DNA from 4 places in the Streptomyces dengpaensis genome. Region 4 is predicted to be linked to each of the others. Evidence: riboswitches for the same ligand, from Rfam matches in the RefSeq annotation. Region 4 holds a riboswitch; each other region holds the start of a gene.
What was found. A riboswitch is a leader RNA that binds a small molecule or an ion and turns the genes downstream of it on or off. The one in region 4 is predicted to bind cyclic di-AMP.
Positions count from the first base shown of each region.

Region 1: linked by a shared signal. The riboswitch ahead of C4B68_RS15650 (C40 family peptidase) and the one ahead of C4B68_RS10060 (M23 family metallopeptidase) in region 4 are both predicted to bind cyclic di-AMP.
Region 2: linked by a shared signal. The riboswitch ahead of C4B68_RS21480 (M23 family metallopeptidase) and the one ahead of C4B68_RS10060 (M23 family metallopeptidase) in region 4 are both predicted to bind cyclic di-AMP.
Region 3: linked by a shared signal. The riboswitch ahead of C4B68_RS23720 (LysM peptidoglycan-binding domain-containing protein) and the one ahead of C4B68_RS10060 (M23 family metallopeptidase) in region 4 are both predicted to bind cyclic di-AMP.

Region 1 is NZ_CP026652.1:3,449,332-3,453,851, reverse strand. It holds gene C4B68_RS15655 (tellurite resistance/C4-dicarboxylate transporter family protein) at 1-514, opposite strand, end outside; gene C4B68_RS15650 (C40 family peptidase) at 657-1,898, opposite strand; cyclic di-AMP (ydaO/yuaA leader) riboswitch at 1,906-2,078, opposite strand; gene C4B68_RS15645 (SMP-30/gluconolactonase/LRE family protein) at 2,343-3,347, opposite strand; gene pcrA (DNA helicase PcrA) at 3,821-4,520, shown strand, end outside.
Region 2 is NZ_CP026652.1:4,624,947-4,629,466, reverse strand. It holds gene C4B68_RS21485 (PrsW family intramembrane metalloprotease) at 1-1,304, shown strand, start outside; gene C4B68_RS21480 (M23 family metallopeptidase) at 1,529-2,557, opposite strand; cyclic di-AMP (ydaO/yuaA leader) riboswitch at 2,569-2,726, opposite strand; gene C4B68_RS21475 (hypothetical protein) at 2,980-3,246, opposite strand; tRNA gene C4B68_RS21470 (tRNA-Met) at 3,469-3,542, opposite strand; gene C4B68_RS21465 (dihydrofolate reductase family protein) at 3,590-4,520, opposite strand, start outside.
Region 3 is NZ_CP026652.1:5,120,955-5,125,474, forward strand. It holds gene C4B68_RS23710 (cytochrome P450 family protein) at 1-422, opposite strand, end outside; gene C4B68_RS23715 (transglycosylase family protein) at 906-1,829, shown strand; cyclic di-AMP (ydaO/yuaA leader) riboswitch at 2,013-2,176, shown strand; gene C4B68_RS23720 (LysM peptidoglycan-binding domain-containing protein) at 2,181-2,858, shown strand; gene eno (phosphopyruvate hydratase) at 3,130-4,410, shown strand.
Region 4 is NZ_CP026652.1:2,219,111-2,223,630, reverse strand. It holds gene C4B68_RS10070 (M16 family metallopeptidase) at 1-1,024, shown strand, start outside; gene C4B68_RS10065 (M16 family metallopeptidase) at 1,021-2,409, shown strand; cyclic di-AMP (ydaO/yuaA leader) riboswitch at 2,624-2,784, shown strand; gene C4B68_RS10060 (M23 family metallopeptidase) at 2,798-3,562, shown strand; gene C4B68_RS10055 (GntR family transcriptional regulator) at 3,893-4,520, shown strand, end outside.

The DNA of each region.
Region 1 (4,520 bases), 1.2 Mb from region 4:
CGAGCCCCAGCCAGAACAGCACCAGCGCGGCATGCGCGAGCCACTCCGCGCCCACGGCCATGGCGAGCGTGGCGCCCAGCACCGAGAGGCCCTGCGGGGCCACACAGAGGAGGAACACGCCTCCCGCCATACGACGCTCCCGGTGCTGCCGTGCGAGGACGACGAGCAGCACCGGCCAGAGCACGGCCGACAGTGCCATCAGGGCCTCGGCCACCTCATGCCACCCCAGTGCGGACACGCGCGTCCCGAGCACGGTGGTCGCCGCGACGGCGGTGAGCCCGGGCGGCGTGCCCGCCTCCCTCAGCCACCGCTGCGGATCCCGCACCAGCCGTACGGCGAAGTCCGCGGCGAGCGCGAGCCACGCGACGGCGGCCAGGGCGAGCGCGATACGGGACAGGGTCTCGTAGCCCGTCTGGTGCAGCCCGACCGAGATGACGCCGGTGGCCATGACGGCGGCACCGGAGGCGGGCGGCCGCTGCGCCCACCAGGCGCGTAGCTGGGAGATGGCTGGCATGCGCCTGATGCTAGGGATCTCCGGCCGAGTTGCCCGCGGGGCACGCGCGTGTGGGGTACGAAAACGAGGGGCACGCGCGCGTGGAGCTCGAAAAGCATCCACGCGCGCGTGCCCCGCACAGAGCGCTGCCCGCAGAGGCGCGTTACGCCGGACGCACCACACTGTGGATCGCCGACGTGCCGTCGTAGTAGATCGACTCCTCGCGCACGTACGTCCCCGGCTTCGGCGCGTGGATCATCATGCCGTTGCCGATGTAGACGCCGACGTGGGTGACGTCGTCGTAGAAGAACACCAGGTCACCGGGCTGGGCGTTGGCGAGCGAGACGGTGGTTCCGGCGTTCACCTGGTCGTAGGTGACGCGCGGGAGCGTGACATCGGCGGCCTTCCAGGCGGCCTGCGTGAGGCCGGAGCAGTCGTACGAGTCCGGGCCGGTCGCGCCCCAGACGTACGGCTTGCCGATCTGCGCGCGGGAGAACGCGACAGCCTTGGCCGCCTGCGTCGCGTATGAGGAGTCCGCGTCGGCCGAGCCCGACGACGTGCCGGTCGAGCCCGACGACGTGCCGGTCGAGCCCGACGACGAGTCGGTCGAGCCCGACGACGAGTCGGCCGTGGACGACGACTCCTGCTGGGCAGCCTCCTCAGCGGCCGCCCTCTCCGCGGCCGCGGCCTCCGCCGCGGCCTGCTGCTTGGCCAGCTCCGCCGCCTTGCGCTCGGCCTCTTCCTGCTTCTTCTTCTCGATCGCCGCGAGCCGCGCCTTCTCCTCGGCGGTCAGCTGCGAGAGCAGCGCGCGGGCCTCGGAGAGCTTCCTCTGGACTTCGGCCTTGGACGTCTTGAGCGTGTTCTGCGTGGTGGTCAGCGTCTGCAGGCTCTTGGCGGCCTCCTCGCGCTTCTTCGCGGTGGCGGTCTGCTCGGTGATGTAGTCGTCGACGGCCGCCTTCTGGCGGGTGGTCAGACGGCCCATCAGCTGGGTCTGGTCGAAGTAGTCCTGCGGGTCGTCGGCGAGCAGCAGGGTCGCGGTGCCGGGGGCGGCGGCCCCGGTGCGGTACTGCGCCGCGGCGAACGAACCCAGCTCTTCGCGCGCGGTGTTGAGCTTCTCGGTGCGCTGGGCGACGTCCTCACGGAGGGTGTCGACGCGCTCGCGCTGCTTGGAGGCCTTCTCCTTGGCCGCGTTGTACTTCTCGGTGGCCGTCTCGGCCTGGTGGTAGAGGTCGTCGACCTTCTTCTCGACCTCTTCGAGGCTCGGCTTGGGTTCGGCCGAGGGCGTGGCGTTCGCCGTCTGCGAGAGCAGCGCGACGGAGGTGAGGGCCGCCGTCGCGAGAGCGGCGGGGGTCCGTATGCCCGCTATGCGCGTGCCTATGGGGCGTGGTGTGCGATGCGACGCCAAGGGAGGCATCTCCTTCCGTCGTCCGCCTACCGAGTTAGCTGTCGGGTTCGGGCGGGTGGCTCCGGAAGGATTGCCCTACGGTCCTTGCCCGGCAGGGCAGTTGGACCGATTCACCCCAAGGTCGGTGGGTCCCCGGTTCCGGCTGCCGCGAGGGCGCACCGAATTCGGCGGAGGCCGCACGGCCCGGCGACGTTCGCCGGTGGGGGTCGAGCGGCCTGCCCGGCACGCTAGCCAAGTCGTGTGGCCCCTGTGAAGGTTGATGTGCGATATGCCCGATACATTTTCGTGACCTTGACCATGTGGCTCGCCTCGCGCGGACCATTCGGGGTGATCTGTGGTGAGATGCTCGGATTGCGCTGCGGGTGGCAGAAGCGAGGCCGTGCGCCGCGACGCGCGGACACGGCGATGAATACACCTCAGGTTGCCTCGGGAGCCTGAGGAGCCTCAGGGGATCGCGAGGACGACGACGTCGTCGGCATGGAGGCTGCCCGCCACCACCGTGCCGTCGTACTCGGCGACGCTGGTCACGAACCCGTACGAGCCGTCGTCGGCGCGCAGGTCGTGGACGAGCCGGCCGTCGAGGTCGTAGGCCATGACCCAGGCGAGTGGCTCCGGCTTGGGGCGCACGGCCTCGGGAAGGTTCCACAGCAGGATCCGGGGGAGCCCGGGCAGGGGCAGCAACTTGTCCAGCAGGGCGTTGCGGGGAGCCGCCAGCGAGACCCACACGAGCCCGTCGCTGCCGAGGCTCATGTTGTCGGGCAGGCCGGCGAGGTTCTCGGCGAACGGCTCGAGGGTCCCGGCCTCGGGGCCGGTGAGCCAGTAGCGGCTCACCCGGTACCCGGCGGTCTCGGCGACGAGCAGGTGCGAGGCGTCCGGGGCGAGCACGAGGCCGTTGGCGAACTTGAGGTCGTCCAGGAGGACGGTGACCGTGCCGTCGACGTCGCGCCGCAGAAGCATCCCGGTGCAGGAGTGCTCGATGATGTCGCCGAGGTAGTGGTCCACGTCCCAGCGTCTGCTGGACACGGTGAACCAGATCGTCCCGTCCGGGGCTTCGACCGCGTTGCTGGCGAAAGTGAGGGGCCTGCCCGCGACGGTGTCGACGAGGACGCGGACCGACCCGTCGGCGGACATGCGCAGCAGCCCCCGGTCGTGATCGCAGACCAGCACGCTGCCGTCGGCTGAGGGTTCGAGTCCCAGGGGGCGTCCGCCGGTGTTGCCCACGACGGTCCGGGTGCCGGTGGCCGGGTCGATGCGGACGACGCTGCCGTCGGCGAGCCCGGTGAGCAGGCCGCCGCGCCGGTCGAATACCACGTCCTCGGGGCCGTGACCGCCGGTCGCGAGGCGGCGGCCGACGACGAAGCGGCCGGTGGCGGGTGTGTGGCCCCGGTCGGCCGGGGCCGGCGGCGGGGTCCAGCGGCGGGGTGAGATCAGGCGGCGGTTGAGGGTCACAGCAGGCTCCCTGCCTGGGCGTCGGCGACGTCGGGGGTCATGCGTGCGGTGGTGGAGATGCATGCGGCGGTGGCGCGGCTCCGGCGGGACGACGGAGGTCTCGGTGTCGCCGCGCAGGGCGTCCACGCGCGCGCGGCGAGGCCGGAGAAGCGGGACTGCTTGTTCGTCGTTTGTGATGCTTCTTGATCCTGCACGGCAAGCTATTGATCCACCAGGACCTGGGGTGAATCTTGAGCCGGGCAAGGCCCCAGGCCGGGCCTGGCACCCCAGGCCGGGCCAGGCGCCCAGGCGCCCCTGGCTGGGCCACGCGCCCCTGGCTGGGGCCACGCGCCCAGGCCGTGGACTGGCGGGTCAGGCGACCTGGGAGCGGAGCGGTCATCGCGGCACGAGATGTCCGGGCCGCGTCACGAGATCCGGTCGAGTTTTCAGGGTGGCGGCGGGCTGTCAGTGGGGCGGCCTAGACTCGGAGAGCGATGAGCAGCCTCTTTGATGACAGCTTCCTGGCGGACCTCAAGCCCTCGCGGGGGCATGAGGAGGAGCCCCCGCCGCCGCCCGAGGACGATCACGTACCGGAGTCGATTCCGGACGATCTGTTCGGCGGGAAGTTCGACGTGCCGCCGGACCGATGGGGGTCCCCCCGCTCGAGCGGAGCCGAGAGTGGGGGAGGGTACTACCGCGACGGCGCCCACCGGCCCGCCGTGGACCCGGCGGCGCTCCTGGACGGGCTGAACGAGAACCAGCGCGCGGCCGTGGTGCACTCCGGCTCCCCGCTGCTCATCGTGGCCGGCGCGGGCTCCGGCAAGACGCGCGTGCTCACGCACCGGATCGCGTATCTGCTGGCCGAGCGGCATGTCCACCCGGGTCAGATCCTCGCGATCACCTTCACCAACAAGGCCGCGGGCGAGATGAAGGAGCGCGTCGAGCACCTTGTGGGCCCGCGCGCCAACGCGATGTGGGTGATGACCTTCCACAGCGCGTGCGTCCGGATCCTGCGCCGCGAGAGCAAGAAGCTCGGCTTCACGTCCTCCTTCTCGATCTACGACGCCGCCGACTCCAAGCGGCTCATGGCGCTCGTATGCCGTGATCTGGATCTGGACCCCAAGCGCTTCCCGCCCAAGTCCTTCAGCGCCAAGATCTCCAATCTGAAGAACGAGCTGATCGACGAGGAGGACT
Region 2 (4,520 bases), 2.4 Mb from region 4:
GCGGTCCCTCCGGCGGTGCGCTGCGGCACGCGCACTGGTGGCAGCGCCGATGGGTCAGATACGGCACGCTGATCACGCTGCTCGCGATCTCCGGGCTGGTGATCCTGGCCCTCGTCCGCGAACAGACCGGCACCCAGGGCTTTCTCGTCGGCCTGGGCCTCGCCGTGTTCCCTGTACCGCTGCTCATAGCCGCCTTCTGGTGGCTGGACCGGGTCGAGCCCGGCCCCTGGCGGAACCTGCTCTTCTCCTTCGCCTGGGGTGCCGGCGCGGCCGCGCTCATAGCGATCGTCGCCAACAGCTTCGCGACCAGATGGATAGCGACCACGACCACGGATCCATCCAGCGCCGACACCCTCGGCGCGACGGTCATAGCGCCCATCGTCGAGGAGTCCGCGAAGGCGGCGGCCGTGCTGCTGGTCTTCCTCTTCCGCAGACGCGACTTCACCGGGATCGTCGACGGGATCGTCATAGCCGGGGTCACCGCCACCGGCTTCGCGTTCACCGAGAACATCCTCTACCTCGGCACCGCCTTCGGCACCGACCAGCTCAGCGGCGAGAGCGGGCTCGCGTCCGTCACCGCCGCGACCTTCTTCGTCCGCGTGGTGATGTCGCCCTTCGCGCACCCGCTGTTCACCGTGCTGACCGGCATCGGCTTCGGCATCGCGGCACTGTCCGCCGAACGCCACCGTCTGCGCCGCGTGCTGCTGCCCCTGGCCGGACTGCTGCTCGCCATGGGCATGCACTCCGCCTGGAACGGTTCGGCGAGCTTCGGGGAGTACGGGTTCTTCGCGGTCTACGCCGCGTTCATGGTGCCCGCGTTCGGGCTGGTGACCTGGCTGGCCATCTGGACGCGGCAGCGCGAACTGCGCACCGTTCGCTCGGAACTGCCCGCGTACGCCGCTGCCGGGTGGCTGACCGTGCCGGAGCCGTACGTGCTCGGCTCGATGCGGGCGCGGCGGCTCGCCCGCGAGTGGGCAGGCCACCGCTTCGGGAAGGCCACGGCCCGCTCGGTCGCGGAGTACGAGGCATACGCGACCTCGCTGGCGTTCCTGCGTCACCGGGGCCGCCGGGGCCGCGCGGGCGCCGACTTCGTCGTACGGGAACGGGAGTTGCTCGACGCGCTGTGGCGCCGCCGGGAGATCGCCCGGCCGGCCCTGGCGTACGCGGCGCAGACGACGGCTCCGGTGCCCCAGCCGTGGCCCGCGTACGGATACGCCTACGGGTACGGGCAGGCGCCCGCGTACGCCCGTCCGTACGGAACCGCCACGGCGCCGTATCCCGCGTACAACCCGTATCGCTCGTAGCGGCAGAACCAGGTCGCGCGCACCGGAAACCGGCAGCCCTGACGTCGGGGGGTTGCCGTCAGGACCGCCGGGGATCGAGGGAACGCAGGCACGCGTCAGAACCGCAGGGGTCGCCCGCACGCGTCAGATCCGTACGGCTGAGGAGCCCGTACGGATCAGACGGCTGAGGAGCCCGTACGGATCAGACGGCTGAGGAGCCCGTACGGATCAGGCGACCGTACGGATCAGAGGCTGATCCCCTTGTCGCGGAGCCACGCCGCCGGGTCGATCCCGGTGCCGGAGCCGCCGGAGTGGACCTCCAGGTGGAGGTGCGCCCCGGTGACGTTGCCGGTCGCGCCCACGCGTCCGATGATGTCGCCCGTGTTGACCTTCTGGCCCACGCTGACGCTGATCGAGGACTGGTGGGCGTACCACAGCTCCGTACCGTCATCCAGGGTGAGGACCGTGCGGTAGCCGTACGAACCGCTCCAGCCCGCCTCGGTGATCGTGCCGGTGTGGATCGCCTTGAGCGGCGTGCCCGTGGGCGCGGCGAAGTCGAGGCCGGTGTGGTAACCGGAGGACCAGAGCGCGCCGGCCTGACCGAAGGTCGAGGTGATGGTGTACGAGGAGGTCGGCAGCGTGTACTGCTTGGCCAGCTCGGCCAGGCGCTCGGCCTCGGCCTTCCTCGCGGCCTCCTCCTCCGCCTTCTTCTTCGCGGCGGCGGCCTCGGCCCTGGCCTCTTCCTCCGCCTTGGCTGCGGCTTCCGCGGCCTTCTTCGCGGCGGCGGCCTCGGCTGCCTCCTGGGCCGCGGTCTCGGCCTGGTCCTGCTGCTGGTCGGCCTGGGCCATGATGCGGGTGCGCAGCGCCTCGCCGGCGTCGGTGGTGCCCTGCTCGGTGTCGGCGGAGGTCACGCCGACGCTGCTGAGCGCGGTCGCGGAGCCCTTGGGCGCCTCGGGAGTGTCGTCCGAGATCAGCGAGCCGACGTTCGGCAGGTCGGGCATCGAGATCGACACCGGCGCCTTGCCGGGCGCCGCGGTGGCGATGCCACCCGCGCCGACGGCGGCTATGACACCGACGCCGAGAACCGTGGAACTGCGGGCGAGTCCCCCACCGCGCTGCTTGCTGACGCGATGCCGGCCGCGAACGGGGCGGACGGACTCCTCAGTGGGGTTCCACTCCTCCCATGGGCCCTCGTCGTTGCCGTAGGCGTAGCCGAAGGTCTGTGTGTCGTTCGGCGCGAACGAGGTTGGCTGGGCGGGCCGGTTGGACGCCACGTGGGCGCACTCCTTTCCTTCCTTCTCGCCTACCGGGTTAGCTGACGGGTTCGGAGCAGGAAGGTCTCCTACGCGCGTCAACCACGGCTTGCTCCACCGTGAAAGACGCTCGATTCACCCCAAGTTGGTGGTTCCCCGGTTCCCTTGCGGAATTCGGCGCGTGCGCACGGAGCCGCCTCTTGTGACGGCTGGGACGACCGCGCTGCGTTATCGAACGTTAATAGACCCGGGCACCGGATTCCAAGCCGTTCCGACTGATCGTTAACGCTTTTGGCCAGGACTTTGGGGTCAGCATCGGCGAAAATAGGGCGAGTTGACCATGATTCATAAACGTACCTTTGCCTGACGGCACGTCAGTTGTTATGCGGAGGGGCACCGTCCGATCACCTCACGTGACAACGATCAAGAAACGGCACAAACGATCAAGAACCCTGCGGGGTCGGCTCCGGCGGGGTGAGGTACTCGTAGACGGCTCCGGCGGCGATGAGCAGCCCGGGCAGCGCCCGGACGAAGGCCCGCGCGTACGAGATCCCGCGCCGGCCCGGGTCCGCCGCACCGGGCGGCCGGGTGACCCCCGGGCCGGAATCCGAGTCCGCGAGGCCGGTACCGGGCGCGGGGTCGCCGGGCAGCCGCCTACCGGACCGGCCGTATGGACCCTCGGCCCGCTGCTCGCCTGCTTGCTGCCCCACTCGTCCAGGCTTCCCGGAGCGGGGGTGGCGGGCGACCGGTGTGGACCGACCGGGGGACGCGCGTGGAGGCCCGCCGCGGCCCTCAGCCGCCAGCGATCAGCAGCGGCTGTGAGGCGGCGGACGCCCGTCGGACACCGCAACCACCGAGGGCGAACACCGAGGCAAAACACGGCAAACACCGAGGGCCGGAACTCTCATTCGAGTTCCGGCCCTCGGTTTCAGTAGCGGGGACAGGATTTGAACCTGCGACCTCTGGGTTATGAGCCCAGCGAGCTACCGAGCTGCTCCACCCCGCGTCGTTGAAACCAGTGTACGCCATCCGCGGGACCCCCAGCACACACGTTTACGCGCGCTCCCTCCCCGGTTCAGCCAGAAGGTGCCGGTTGGGCGCCTTGGCCCGCTCCTCGTACTCGGGCAGGACGACGACATCGGCGCCCGCGGCCGCGAGCAGCCCGCTCCCGTCGGCCCCCGCGACGAACGTGTCCGGCTCGCGCCAGGCCGTGACGACCCGCCGTACTCCCGCGTCGAGAATCAGCCGGGCACACGGCGCAGGCCGCGAAGCGCGCCGGGCGCAGGGCTCCAGGCTGCTGTAAACCGTGGCGGAGCCGAGGCGCGGATCGGCGGGGTCGATCTTGGCGAGCGCCGCCTCCTCGGCGTGCACCACGGAGTCGCCGCCCTCACGCGAGTGCCCGCGGGCCAGCTCGGTCCCGTCGGCGGCCACCACCACCGCGCCCACGCTGAACGCGGTCTCCGACGGCGGGCACAGCTCCGCCAGCTCACAGGCGAGCGCGAGCCAGTGCCGGTCCGCGGCGGAGGCGAGAGCCTCGGTGCCGGGCGCCGTGGGGACGTACCGGATGAGGACGACGTCCCCGACGGCCCGTGTCTCCACGAGCCGCATCCGGCCGGGCGGGTACGCCCCGGGCCCGAACAGCCGCGGCGCGTCCGGCTCCCCCACGAAGAGCGGCGCGACGGCGAGCTGCAGCTCGTCCGCGAGCCCGTCCCGCATCAGCTGGGTGTGGACCCGCCCGCCACCTTCGACCATGAGGCGCCGCACACCTCGTACGTCATGAAGGTGTTCGAGCAGCACACGCCAGTCGATTTCGGCCCCGGTCGGGACGACATCGACGCCGGCGACGCCGCGCAAGAGGTCCCCGGCCCTCCCCGCCCCCTTGTCCGTCGTATAGACGACCTTCTCGCCGCCCGTGTGCCAGAACCGCGCCGCCGGATCCAGGTCGCCGGACCCGCTGACCGCGACCTTCAGCGGGTACTCGGGG
Region 3 (4,520 bases), 2.9 Mb from region 4:
TCGGCGCTTCCGGTGGGCGCGAATTGGTCGATGAGATGGTCGGTCAGCTCTTGGACGCGGGGCGCGAATTCGGCTACTCGGCGGGGTGTGAACGCCTTGGAGACCAGCCGGCGAAGCCGCGTGTGGTCCGGCGGATCGATGTTGAGCAGATGAGTCATGAGGTTGGCGCTGCGCTCGCCGGGGATGCCCGTCTTGCTCTTGCCCTGGGCGTCTTCGGAATGGTGGACGGGATTCTTGGAGAGCCGCTGGTCGGCGAGCGCCTGCTTGGCGTCCGCGTACCGGGTCACAAGCCACGCCTCGACACCGCTGGGAAGGGTGGTGCGGTGTACGGGGGAATGCTCGCGGAGCCACGCGTAGGCGGGGTACGGATCGGTGGCGAACTCCCAGGTAAAGAGTTCGGGTTCGATATGTGGGGCGTTCACGGGGTGACGTTACCTGGAGTCGCGTCGTGTGGGTGAGGACGCCGATCTGCGCAATTCCCCTTCAACTGCACAGAGTGACAGGTAAGGTTCCCAAAAACGGCACCGGCCAGCGTGGTTTGCGCACGCTTCCTGTGGAGGTCACGCCCACTCGGTAGGTGCGCCGAGAACCTCGGCAGGCGCGGCCGAGAGCCTCGCGAAGCGCACCGGAAAACCTTGGTAAGCGCACAGAAGAACCTCGGCAGGAATGTCGGAGAACGGTCGCCTATCCTCCCAAAAGTGACATTCCCTCAACTCTGTGATCTTCACGTGATCTCTGCTGCATCGACTTGTGACAAGCGTTCGAGTGCGGATACGTTCAACCGTCAACGCGGCCCATCCGTCGCTGTAGTCACCTGCTGTCACGCGAAAGGCTTCCGCATGCTCTCCGGGAACGGCCGTCATCGTCGCCCCCGTCAGGCCCCGGCCCTCATCGTTGCCGCAGGGGTGACCGGATCGGCCATCGCGATCCCGTTGCTCGGCGCCACCAGTGCGAGCGCGGCCGACGGCACCACCTGGGACCGGGTCGCGGAGTGCGAGAGCGGTGGCGCCTGGAGTGCGAACAGCGGCAACGGGTATTACGGCGGGCTGCAGTTGACCCAGGAGAAGTGGGAGTCGTACGGCGGCCTCGTCTACGCCCCGAGCGCCGACCAGGCCAGCCGCTCGCAGCAGATAGCCGTCGCCGAGAAGATCCTCGACGACCAGGGCCTCGTCGCATGGCCGACGTGCGGACCGCTCAACGGGCTCAGCAGACACTCGGGCGACGTCGAGGTCGACACGGGGGTTGTGGGCGATTCGCCGAGCTCATCCGGTTCTTCGTATTCCTCTGGTTCCTCGGATTCATCCGAGTCGTCTGAGTCGTCTGGTTCACCCGCTGCGTCCGGTTCGTCCGGAGCGGAGGGCTCCGACTCCTCGGCCGGCTCCTCCTCGAATGAGAGCTGGAAAGCGACGAAGTCCGACGGCTCCTCCGGTGCCTCGCGGGATTCCGGCGGCTCGGACACGGTGACGGGTGAGAGTGACGAGTCGGACAAGTACGGCCAGAACGGCGACTCTTCGGGTACGTCGACCGGCGCCGGGCGCCACCGTGGCGGCACTGCCGACGAGGCCGCGACGGACGACGTGACCGACGGCCGTACGGACGGGTCTTCCGGGCGGCACGCCTCACGTGGCTCCGGCGCCTCCCGTGACGCCGCCGACGGCTCGTACACCGTGCGCGCCGGGGACAACCTCTGGGCGATTGCCGACACCCTTGACCTCGAGGGCGGATGGACCGAGCTGTACGCCGAGAACAAGGAGACGGTCGGCGCCGATCCCGACCTCATCCTCCCCGGTCAGAGCCTTGCAGTTGGTGTCGAACCGGACGAAAAGTAGCGGGAGTTCGCGTCCTGGTTCGCCGTGGAATGTCCGGTTTGGCGCGAGTGAGAGATGGATCTCAAAGGCCCTGATCGTCTTTGGAATTCGGCCGATTGCCTGCCTACGGTCATCACCGCTCGCCACAGCGGGCCCCGACGGTCGCAACGCCGAGTCCTGCCAACGGCCGTACGGGAACAGTCGTCGCGTCAAGCGCCGTAGGCAGGAGCGGGGGACCCAAGGTAAGTGCCGCGCCCGGTAGTTGACCGGGAGTGGCTTGGGGTGAAGTCGTGCGCCAGGGGCGCGCGGCCGGGCACTCACCCGCCCGAACCCGACAGCTCACCTCGCAGGCGTCGGTGAGGGGATCACTCCATGCTGTTTTCCAGCAAGGTCAAGCGCCGCCGCCCGTCCGTCTTCCACCGGACCACCCGTGTCGCCGCGCTCGCCGGTGTCGCCATCAGCGCCCCGCTGGTGGCGTCCGGCACCGCTTCCGCCGCCACCGCCTCCGAGTGGGACGCCGTCGCCCAGTGCGAGGCCGGCGGCAACTGGTCCATCAACACGGGCAACGGCTTCTACGGCGGCCTGCAGTTCTCGCCCTCCACCTGGGCCGCGTACGGCGGCACCGCCTACGCCCCCACCGCCGACCAGGCCTCCAAGTCCGAGCAGATCGCCATCGGCGAGAAGGTCCTCGCCGGGCAGGGCAAGGGCGCCTGGCCGAACTGCGGCACGAGCCTGTCCAGCACCCCGTACGACGGGGGTACGAGCAGCGGCTCCAGCGCGCCGGCCGGCACCACCGACACCCGTACGACGGAGCAGCCGGCCTCCCGTTCGGCCGAGCGCCCGGCCGCCGAGGCGACCGTCACCACCCCGACCGGTGAGAAGGTCAAGAAGGGTGACGGCGAGTACAAGGTCGTCGAGGGCGACACCCTCGGCGCGATCGCGGAGAAGAAGAACGTCAAGGGCGGCTGGCAGAAGCTGTTCGAGCTGAACAAGGACATCATCGACGACGCGGACGTCATCTACCCGGGTCAGCAGCTGCACCTCAGCTGACGACCCGCCCTCCGTCCGCGCGGACTCCCCCCGTCCATGCGGACTCCCCGCTCCGGTGCGTGTTCCCCCGCGCGCACCGGAGCGGGGCTTTTTGTTCCCGAATGAAACAATGTTTACCCTCGGTTCTGCCCGTGTTCCGTCCACAGGGTGGGTGAGCGGCTGGCCGATCGCCCCGAGCCGGTTAGGCTCATCTCGCAGAACTCTCACCGTGCAGCACCCTGCCGGGCCCACGCCCGGCGTACCCCGCGTCACATCCCAGAAGGAGATGCTCGTGCCGTCCATCGACGTCGTCGTAGCCCGGGAAATCCTCGACTCGCGAGGCAACCCCACCGTCGAGGTCGAGGTCGGCCTCGACGACGGCAGCACGGGTCGTGCCGCCGTCCCGTCCGGCGCCTCCACCGGCGCCTTCGAGGCCATCGAGCTCCGCGACGGTGACCCCAACCGCTACCAGGGCAAGGGTGTCGAGAAGGCCGTCCTCGCGGTCATCGAGCAGATCGGCCCGGAGCTCGTCGGTTACGACGCCACCGAGCAGCGCCTGATCGACCAGGCGATGTTCGACCTGGACGCCACCGACAACAAGGGCTCGCTCGGCGCCAACGCCATCCTCGGCGTCTCGCTCGCCGTCGCCCACGCCGCCTCCGAGGCGTCCGACCTCCCCCTCTTCCGCTACCTGGGCGGCCCGAACGCGCACCTGCTGCCCGTTCCGATGATGAACATCCTGAACGGCGGCTCGCACGCCGACTCCAACGTGGACATCCAGGAGTTCATGATCGCCCCGATCGGCGCGGAGTCCTTCTCCGAGGCGCTGCGCTGGGGCACCGAGGTCTACCACACCCTCAAGAAGGTCCTGAAGAGCAAGGGCCTGTCCACCGGCCTCGGCGACGAGGGCGGCTTCGCCCCGAACCTCGGCTCCAACCGCGAGGCCCTCGACCTCATCCTCGAGGCGATCAAGGAGGCCGGTTACACCCCCGGCGAGCAGATCGCCCTGGCGCTCGACGTCGCCGCGTCCGAGTTCTACAAGGACGGTTCCTACCTCTTCGAGGGCAAGGAGCGCTCCGCCGCCGAGATGACCGAGTACTACGCCGAGCTCGTCGACGCGTACCCGCTCGTCTCCATCGAGGACCCGCTGTTCGAGGACGACTGGGCCGGCTGGAAGGTCATCACCGACAAGCTCGGCGACAAGGTCCAGCTCGTCGGCGACGACCTGTTCGTCACCAACCCGGAGCGCCTGGCCCGCGGCATCGAGGACGGCGCGGCCAACGCCCTGCTGGTCAAGGTGAACCAGATCGGTTCGCTGACCGAGACCCTGGACGCCGTCGAGCTGGCCCAGCGCAACGGCTTCAAGTGCATGATGTCCCACCGCTCCGGCGAGACCGAGGACGTCACGATCGCCGACCTGGCCGTCGCCACCAACTGCGGCCAGATCAAGACCGGCGCACCGGCCCGCTCCGAGCGCGTCGCCAAGTACAACCAGCTGCTGCGCATCGAGGAGATCCTCGACGACGCCGCGGTGTACGCCGGCCGCAGCGCCTTCCCGCGATTCAAGGGCTGAGCTTCAGCTTCGTAGAAGAGCAGGAGAAAGGCAGTAGGAAGCGTCGTACGTACGTCCCCGTACTCGGTCCCGTACCGTGTGCGGGGACGTACGTACGTGTGAAGGGGAGG
Region 4 (4,520 bases):
GCTGGAGCTCGCCCTCTGGCTGGAGGCCGACCGCATGGGCTCCCTGCTCGCCGCGCTCGACGACGAGTCCATGGAGAACCAGCGGGACGTCGTCAAGAACGAGCGCCGGCAGCGGTACGACAACGTGCCCTACGGCACCGCGTTCGAGAAGCTGACCGCGCTCGCGTACCCCGAGGGCCACCCGTACCACCACACCCCGATCGGGTCGATGGCGGACCTGGACGCGGCCACCCTGGAGGACGCCCGCGCGTTCTTCCGCACCTACTACGCGCCCAACAACGCGGTCCTGTCGGTCGTCGGCGACATCGACCCGCAGCAGACGCTCGCCTGGATCGAGAAGTACTTCGGCTCCATCCCCGGGCACGAAGGCAAGCCCGCCCCGCGCGACGGCTCGCTGCGCGAAATCATCGGCGAGCAGCTGCGCGAGGTCGTCGAGGAGGAGGTCCCGGCGCGCGCCCTGATGGCCGCCTACCGGCTCCCGGAGGACGGCACGCGCGTGTGCGACGCGGCCGACCTGGCGCTGACCGTCCTCGGCGGCGGCGAGTCCTCCCGGCTCTACAACCGGCTGGTACGCCGCGACCGCACCGCCGTCGCGGCCGGGTTCGGCCTGCTGCGCCTGGCCGGGGCGCCCTCCCTGGGGTGGCTGGACGTGAAGACGTCCGGCGACGTCGAGGTCCCGGTCATCGAGGCCGCCGTCGACGAGGAGCTCGCCCGGTTCGCCGAGGAGGGCCCCACGGCCGAGGAAATGGAGCGTGCCCAGGCCCAGTTGGAGCGCGAGTGGCTGGACCGGCTCGGCACGGTCGCGGGCCGCGCCGACGAACTGTGCCGGTACGCCGTCCTGTTCGGCGACCCGCAGCTCGCCCTGACCGCCGTGCAGCGCGTACTCGCGGTCACCGCCGAGGAGGTCCAGGAGGTCGCCAAGTCCCGCCTGCGCCCCGACAACCGCGCGGTGCTCGTCTACGAGCCGACCGCCACCGAAGACACCGACGCCGCCGACGGCACCGACGAGGAGGCGGCGAAGTGACCGAGCTCGCCACCATGGACTTCCACCCGCAGCCCCAGGCCGGCAAGGCCAAGCCGTGGGCCTTCCCGGCACCCGAGCGCGGCACGCTCGACAACGGCCTGACCCTGTTGCGCTGCCACCGCCCGGGCCAGCAGGTCGTCGCCGTCGAGGTGATCCTCGCCGCGCCGCTGGAGGCCGAACCGGCGGGCCTCGACGGCCTCGCCACGATCATGGCGCGTGCCTTCTCCGAAGGCACCGACCGTCACTCCGCCGAGGAGTTCGCCGCCGAGCTGGAACGCTGCGGCGCCACCCTCGACGCGCACGCCGACCACCCCGGCGTGCGCCTGTCACTCGAAGTCCCCGTCTCGCGCCTTTCCAAGGCGCTGGGCCTGCTCGCCGACGCCCTCAGGGCACCGGCGTTCGCGGACAGCGAGGTCGAGCGACTGGTCCGCAACCGGCTGGACGAGATCCCGCACGAGATGGCCAACCCGGCCCGCCGCGCCGCCAAGGAGCTCTCCAAGGAGCTGTTCCCGGCGACCTCGCGCATGTCGCGCCCGCGCCAGGGCACCGAGGAGACCGTCCAGAAGATCGACTCGGCGGCCGTACGCGCCTTCTACGAGAAGCACGTACGCCCCGCGACGGCCACCGCCGTCATCGTCGGTGACCTGACCGGTGTCGACCTCGACGAGCTGCTCGCCGACACGCTCGGCGCCTGGACCGGCTCGTCCGCCGAGCCGCGCCCCGTGCCGCCGGTGAGCGCCGACGACACCGGCCGCGTGATCATCGTGGACCGCCCCGGCGCCGTCCAGACGCAGCTGCTCATCGGCCGTGTGGGCGCCGACCGGCACGATCGCGTCTGGCCCGCCCAGGTGCTCGGCACGTACTGCCTCGGCGGCACCCTCACCTCGCGCCTGGACCGCGTCCTGCGCGAGGAAAAGGGCTACACCTACGGTGTGCGGGCGTTCGGCCAGGTGCTGCGCTCGGCACCGGACGCCACGGGCGTCGCCATGCTCGCCATCAGCGGCTCTGTGGACACCCCGAACACCGGTCCGGCGCTCGACGACCTCTGGAAGGTGCTGCGCACCCTCGCCGCCGAGGGGCTGACGGACGCCGAGCGCGACGTCGCGGTACAGAACCTGGTGGGTGTGGCGCCCCTCAAGTTCGAGACCGCGGCGGCCGTCGCGAGCACGCTCGCCGACCAGGTCGAGCAGCACCTGCCGGACGACTACCAGGCGACGCTGTACCAGCAGCTCGCCGCGACCGGCACCGTGGAGGCCACCGCGGCCGCCGTGAACGCGTTCCCGGTGGACCGTCTGGTGACGGTCCTGGTGGGTGACGCCGCGCAGATCGAGGAGCCGGTCAAGGCGCTCGGAATCGGCGAAGTGACCGTCGTCCGGGCCGAGTAGAACGGCGCGACTCCCTGAGGGCCCAGGTGACTGCAGAGTCACCTGGGCCTCCTTTTACCCTGCCTTCGTCCTCAGTTGTCCGTATTGGTAGGGAGGTTGCCTGTCTGACCTGTGGCATGCGCTACAAAAGCCGTGATCCGTTTGTTGTTTGAAAGATGTCCCGTTTAGCGTCGGTCCGGCTGTTCGTCAGGCAGTGCGCCGCGCCCGCGGCACCGGACAGTCATCGCCGAGTCCCCGTACGGCGCGAGCCAGGGGAGCCGGGGACCCACACGCAGTCCCTGGGGTGAATCGGACGGCCCTCCTCGGAGGGGGTCCGTAGGAGACCTTCCTGCTCCGAACCCGTCAGCTAACCCGGTAGGCGAGAAGGAAGGAAAGGATCAGCCTCTCCATGGCGTTCATCTGTGGCACCGGGAAGCACCGCCGACCGGGCCGGGTGAAGCGTACGACCACGAACGCCGTCGGCGTCGCGGCGCTCACCACCACCGGTGTCATCGGAACCCTGGCCTCCCCGGCGCTCGCCGCGGACACCTCCGTCGAGCAGACCGGGCTCATCCCGGTCATCACGATCGGCGACTCGGTCGCCGAGCAGATCGACGCGCAGGCCGCCGCCCAGCAGCAGGCCGCCGACGAGGCCGCCGCGGAGAAGAAGGCCGAGGAGGCCACCCGCAAGCGGGCCGCGGAGAAGGCCAAGAAGGAGCGCGAGGCCAAGGAGCGGGCCGCCCGCGAGGCAGAACGCAAGCGCCTCAACTCCTTCGTGCCGCCGATCACCGGCTCGTACATCTCCACCGGCTACAAGGCAGGCGGCAGCCTCTGGTCCTCCGGTAGCCACACCGGTGTCGACTTCCACGCCGCGTCCGGCACCACGGTGCACGCCGTCGGCTCCGGCACGGTCGTCACAGCCGGCTGGGGCGGTGCCTACGGCAATCAAGTCGTGATCAAGATGCATGACGGCACGTACACCATGTACGGCCACCTGTCGTCCGTCGGTGTCTCCGTGGGGCAGACGGTCACCCCGGGCCAGCGGATAGGCGTCTCCGGGGCCACCGGCAACACCACCGGGCCGCACCTCCACTTCGAGGCGCGTACGACCTCGGAGTACGGCTCGGACATCGACCCGGTCGCGTACCTGCGCTCGCACGGCGTGAACGTCTGATCCCCGCACGGTCCGGCCGCACGGCATGCACGTCTGATCCCCGCACGGTCCGGCCGCACGGCGTGAGCTCTGACACACACACGGTCCGGCCGCACGGCATGCACGTCTGACGGCCGCATTCCTCACTGCCTCACCGCCGCTTCACCGCATCCGATGCCCCGGCTCGCCGAGCCGGGGCATCGGCGTTTCGTGAGACCGTCGTTACGGGGGCTGTCCAAAAAATATCCATGGATTCCGGGCCGCCATCGGAAATTCGGGCTTCCTGCAATAGAGTCACTGAACAAGCGTCAATCGATGGCGTTTCGCGGGGATTAAAGCGGAGGTCCGGTCATGCGTATTCCGGCGCACTCGGTATGCACGGCGATCCGTGACGACATCGTCGCGGGTGTCTACGAGCGAGGCGGCCGGCTCACCGAGGAACTGCTCGCGCGCCGCTACGGCGTCTCGCGCGTCCCCGTGCGCGAGGCCCTGCGCACGCTGGAGGCCGAGGGCTTCGTGGTCACCCGCCGGCACGCGGGCGCGTGCGTCGCGGAGCCCACCGAGCAGGAGGCCTCCGACCTGCTGGAGATGCGCATGCTCCTGGAGCCGCTGGGCGCCGCGCGGGCCGCGCAGCGCCGCACCGAGGCCCACCTCAAGGTGCTCCGAGGCCTGGTCAGGCTGGGTCAGGAGCGGGCCAGGAGGGGCAACAGCGAGGATCTGCGTTCCCTGGGCGGCTGGTTCCACGAGACGCTCGCGCAGGCCTCCGGAAGCCCCGCACTGACCTCCACGCTGGCCCAGCTGCGGCACAAGATCGCCTGGATGTACGCGGTCGAGGCGCCGGCCGACCCCGCGGAGTCCTGGGCGGAGCACGGCGGCATAGTGGACGCCGTCGCACGCGGCGACAGCGAGCGGGCCCGGGCGATCACGGCCCTGCACACCGAGCGCGCGACGGCCGCGCACCGGCTCCGATTTCCCGGTA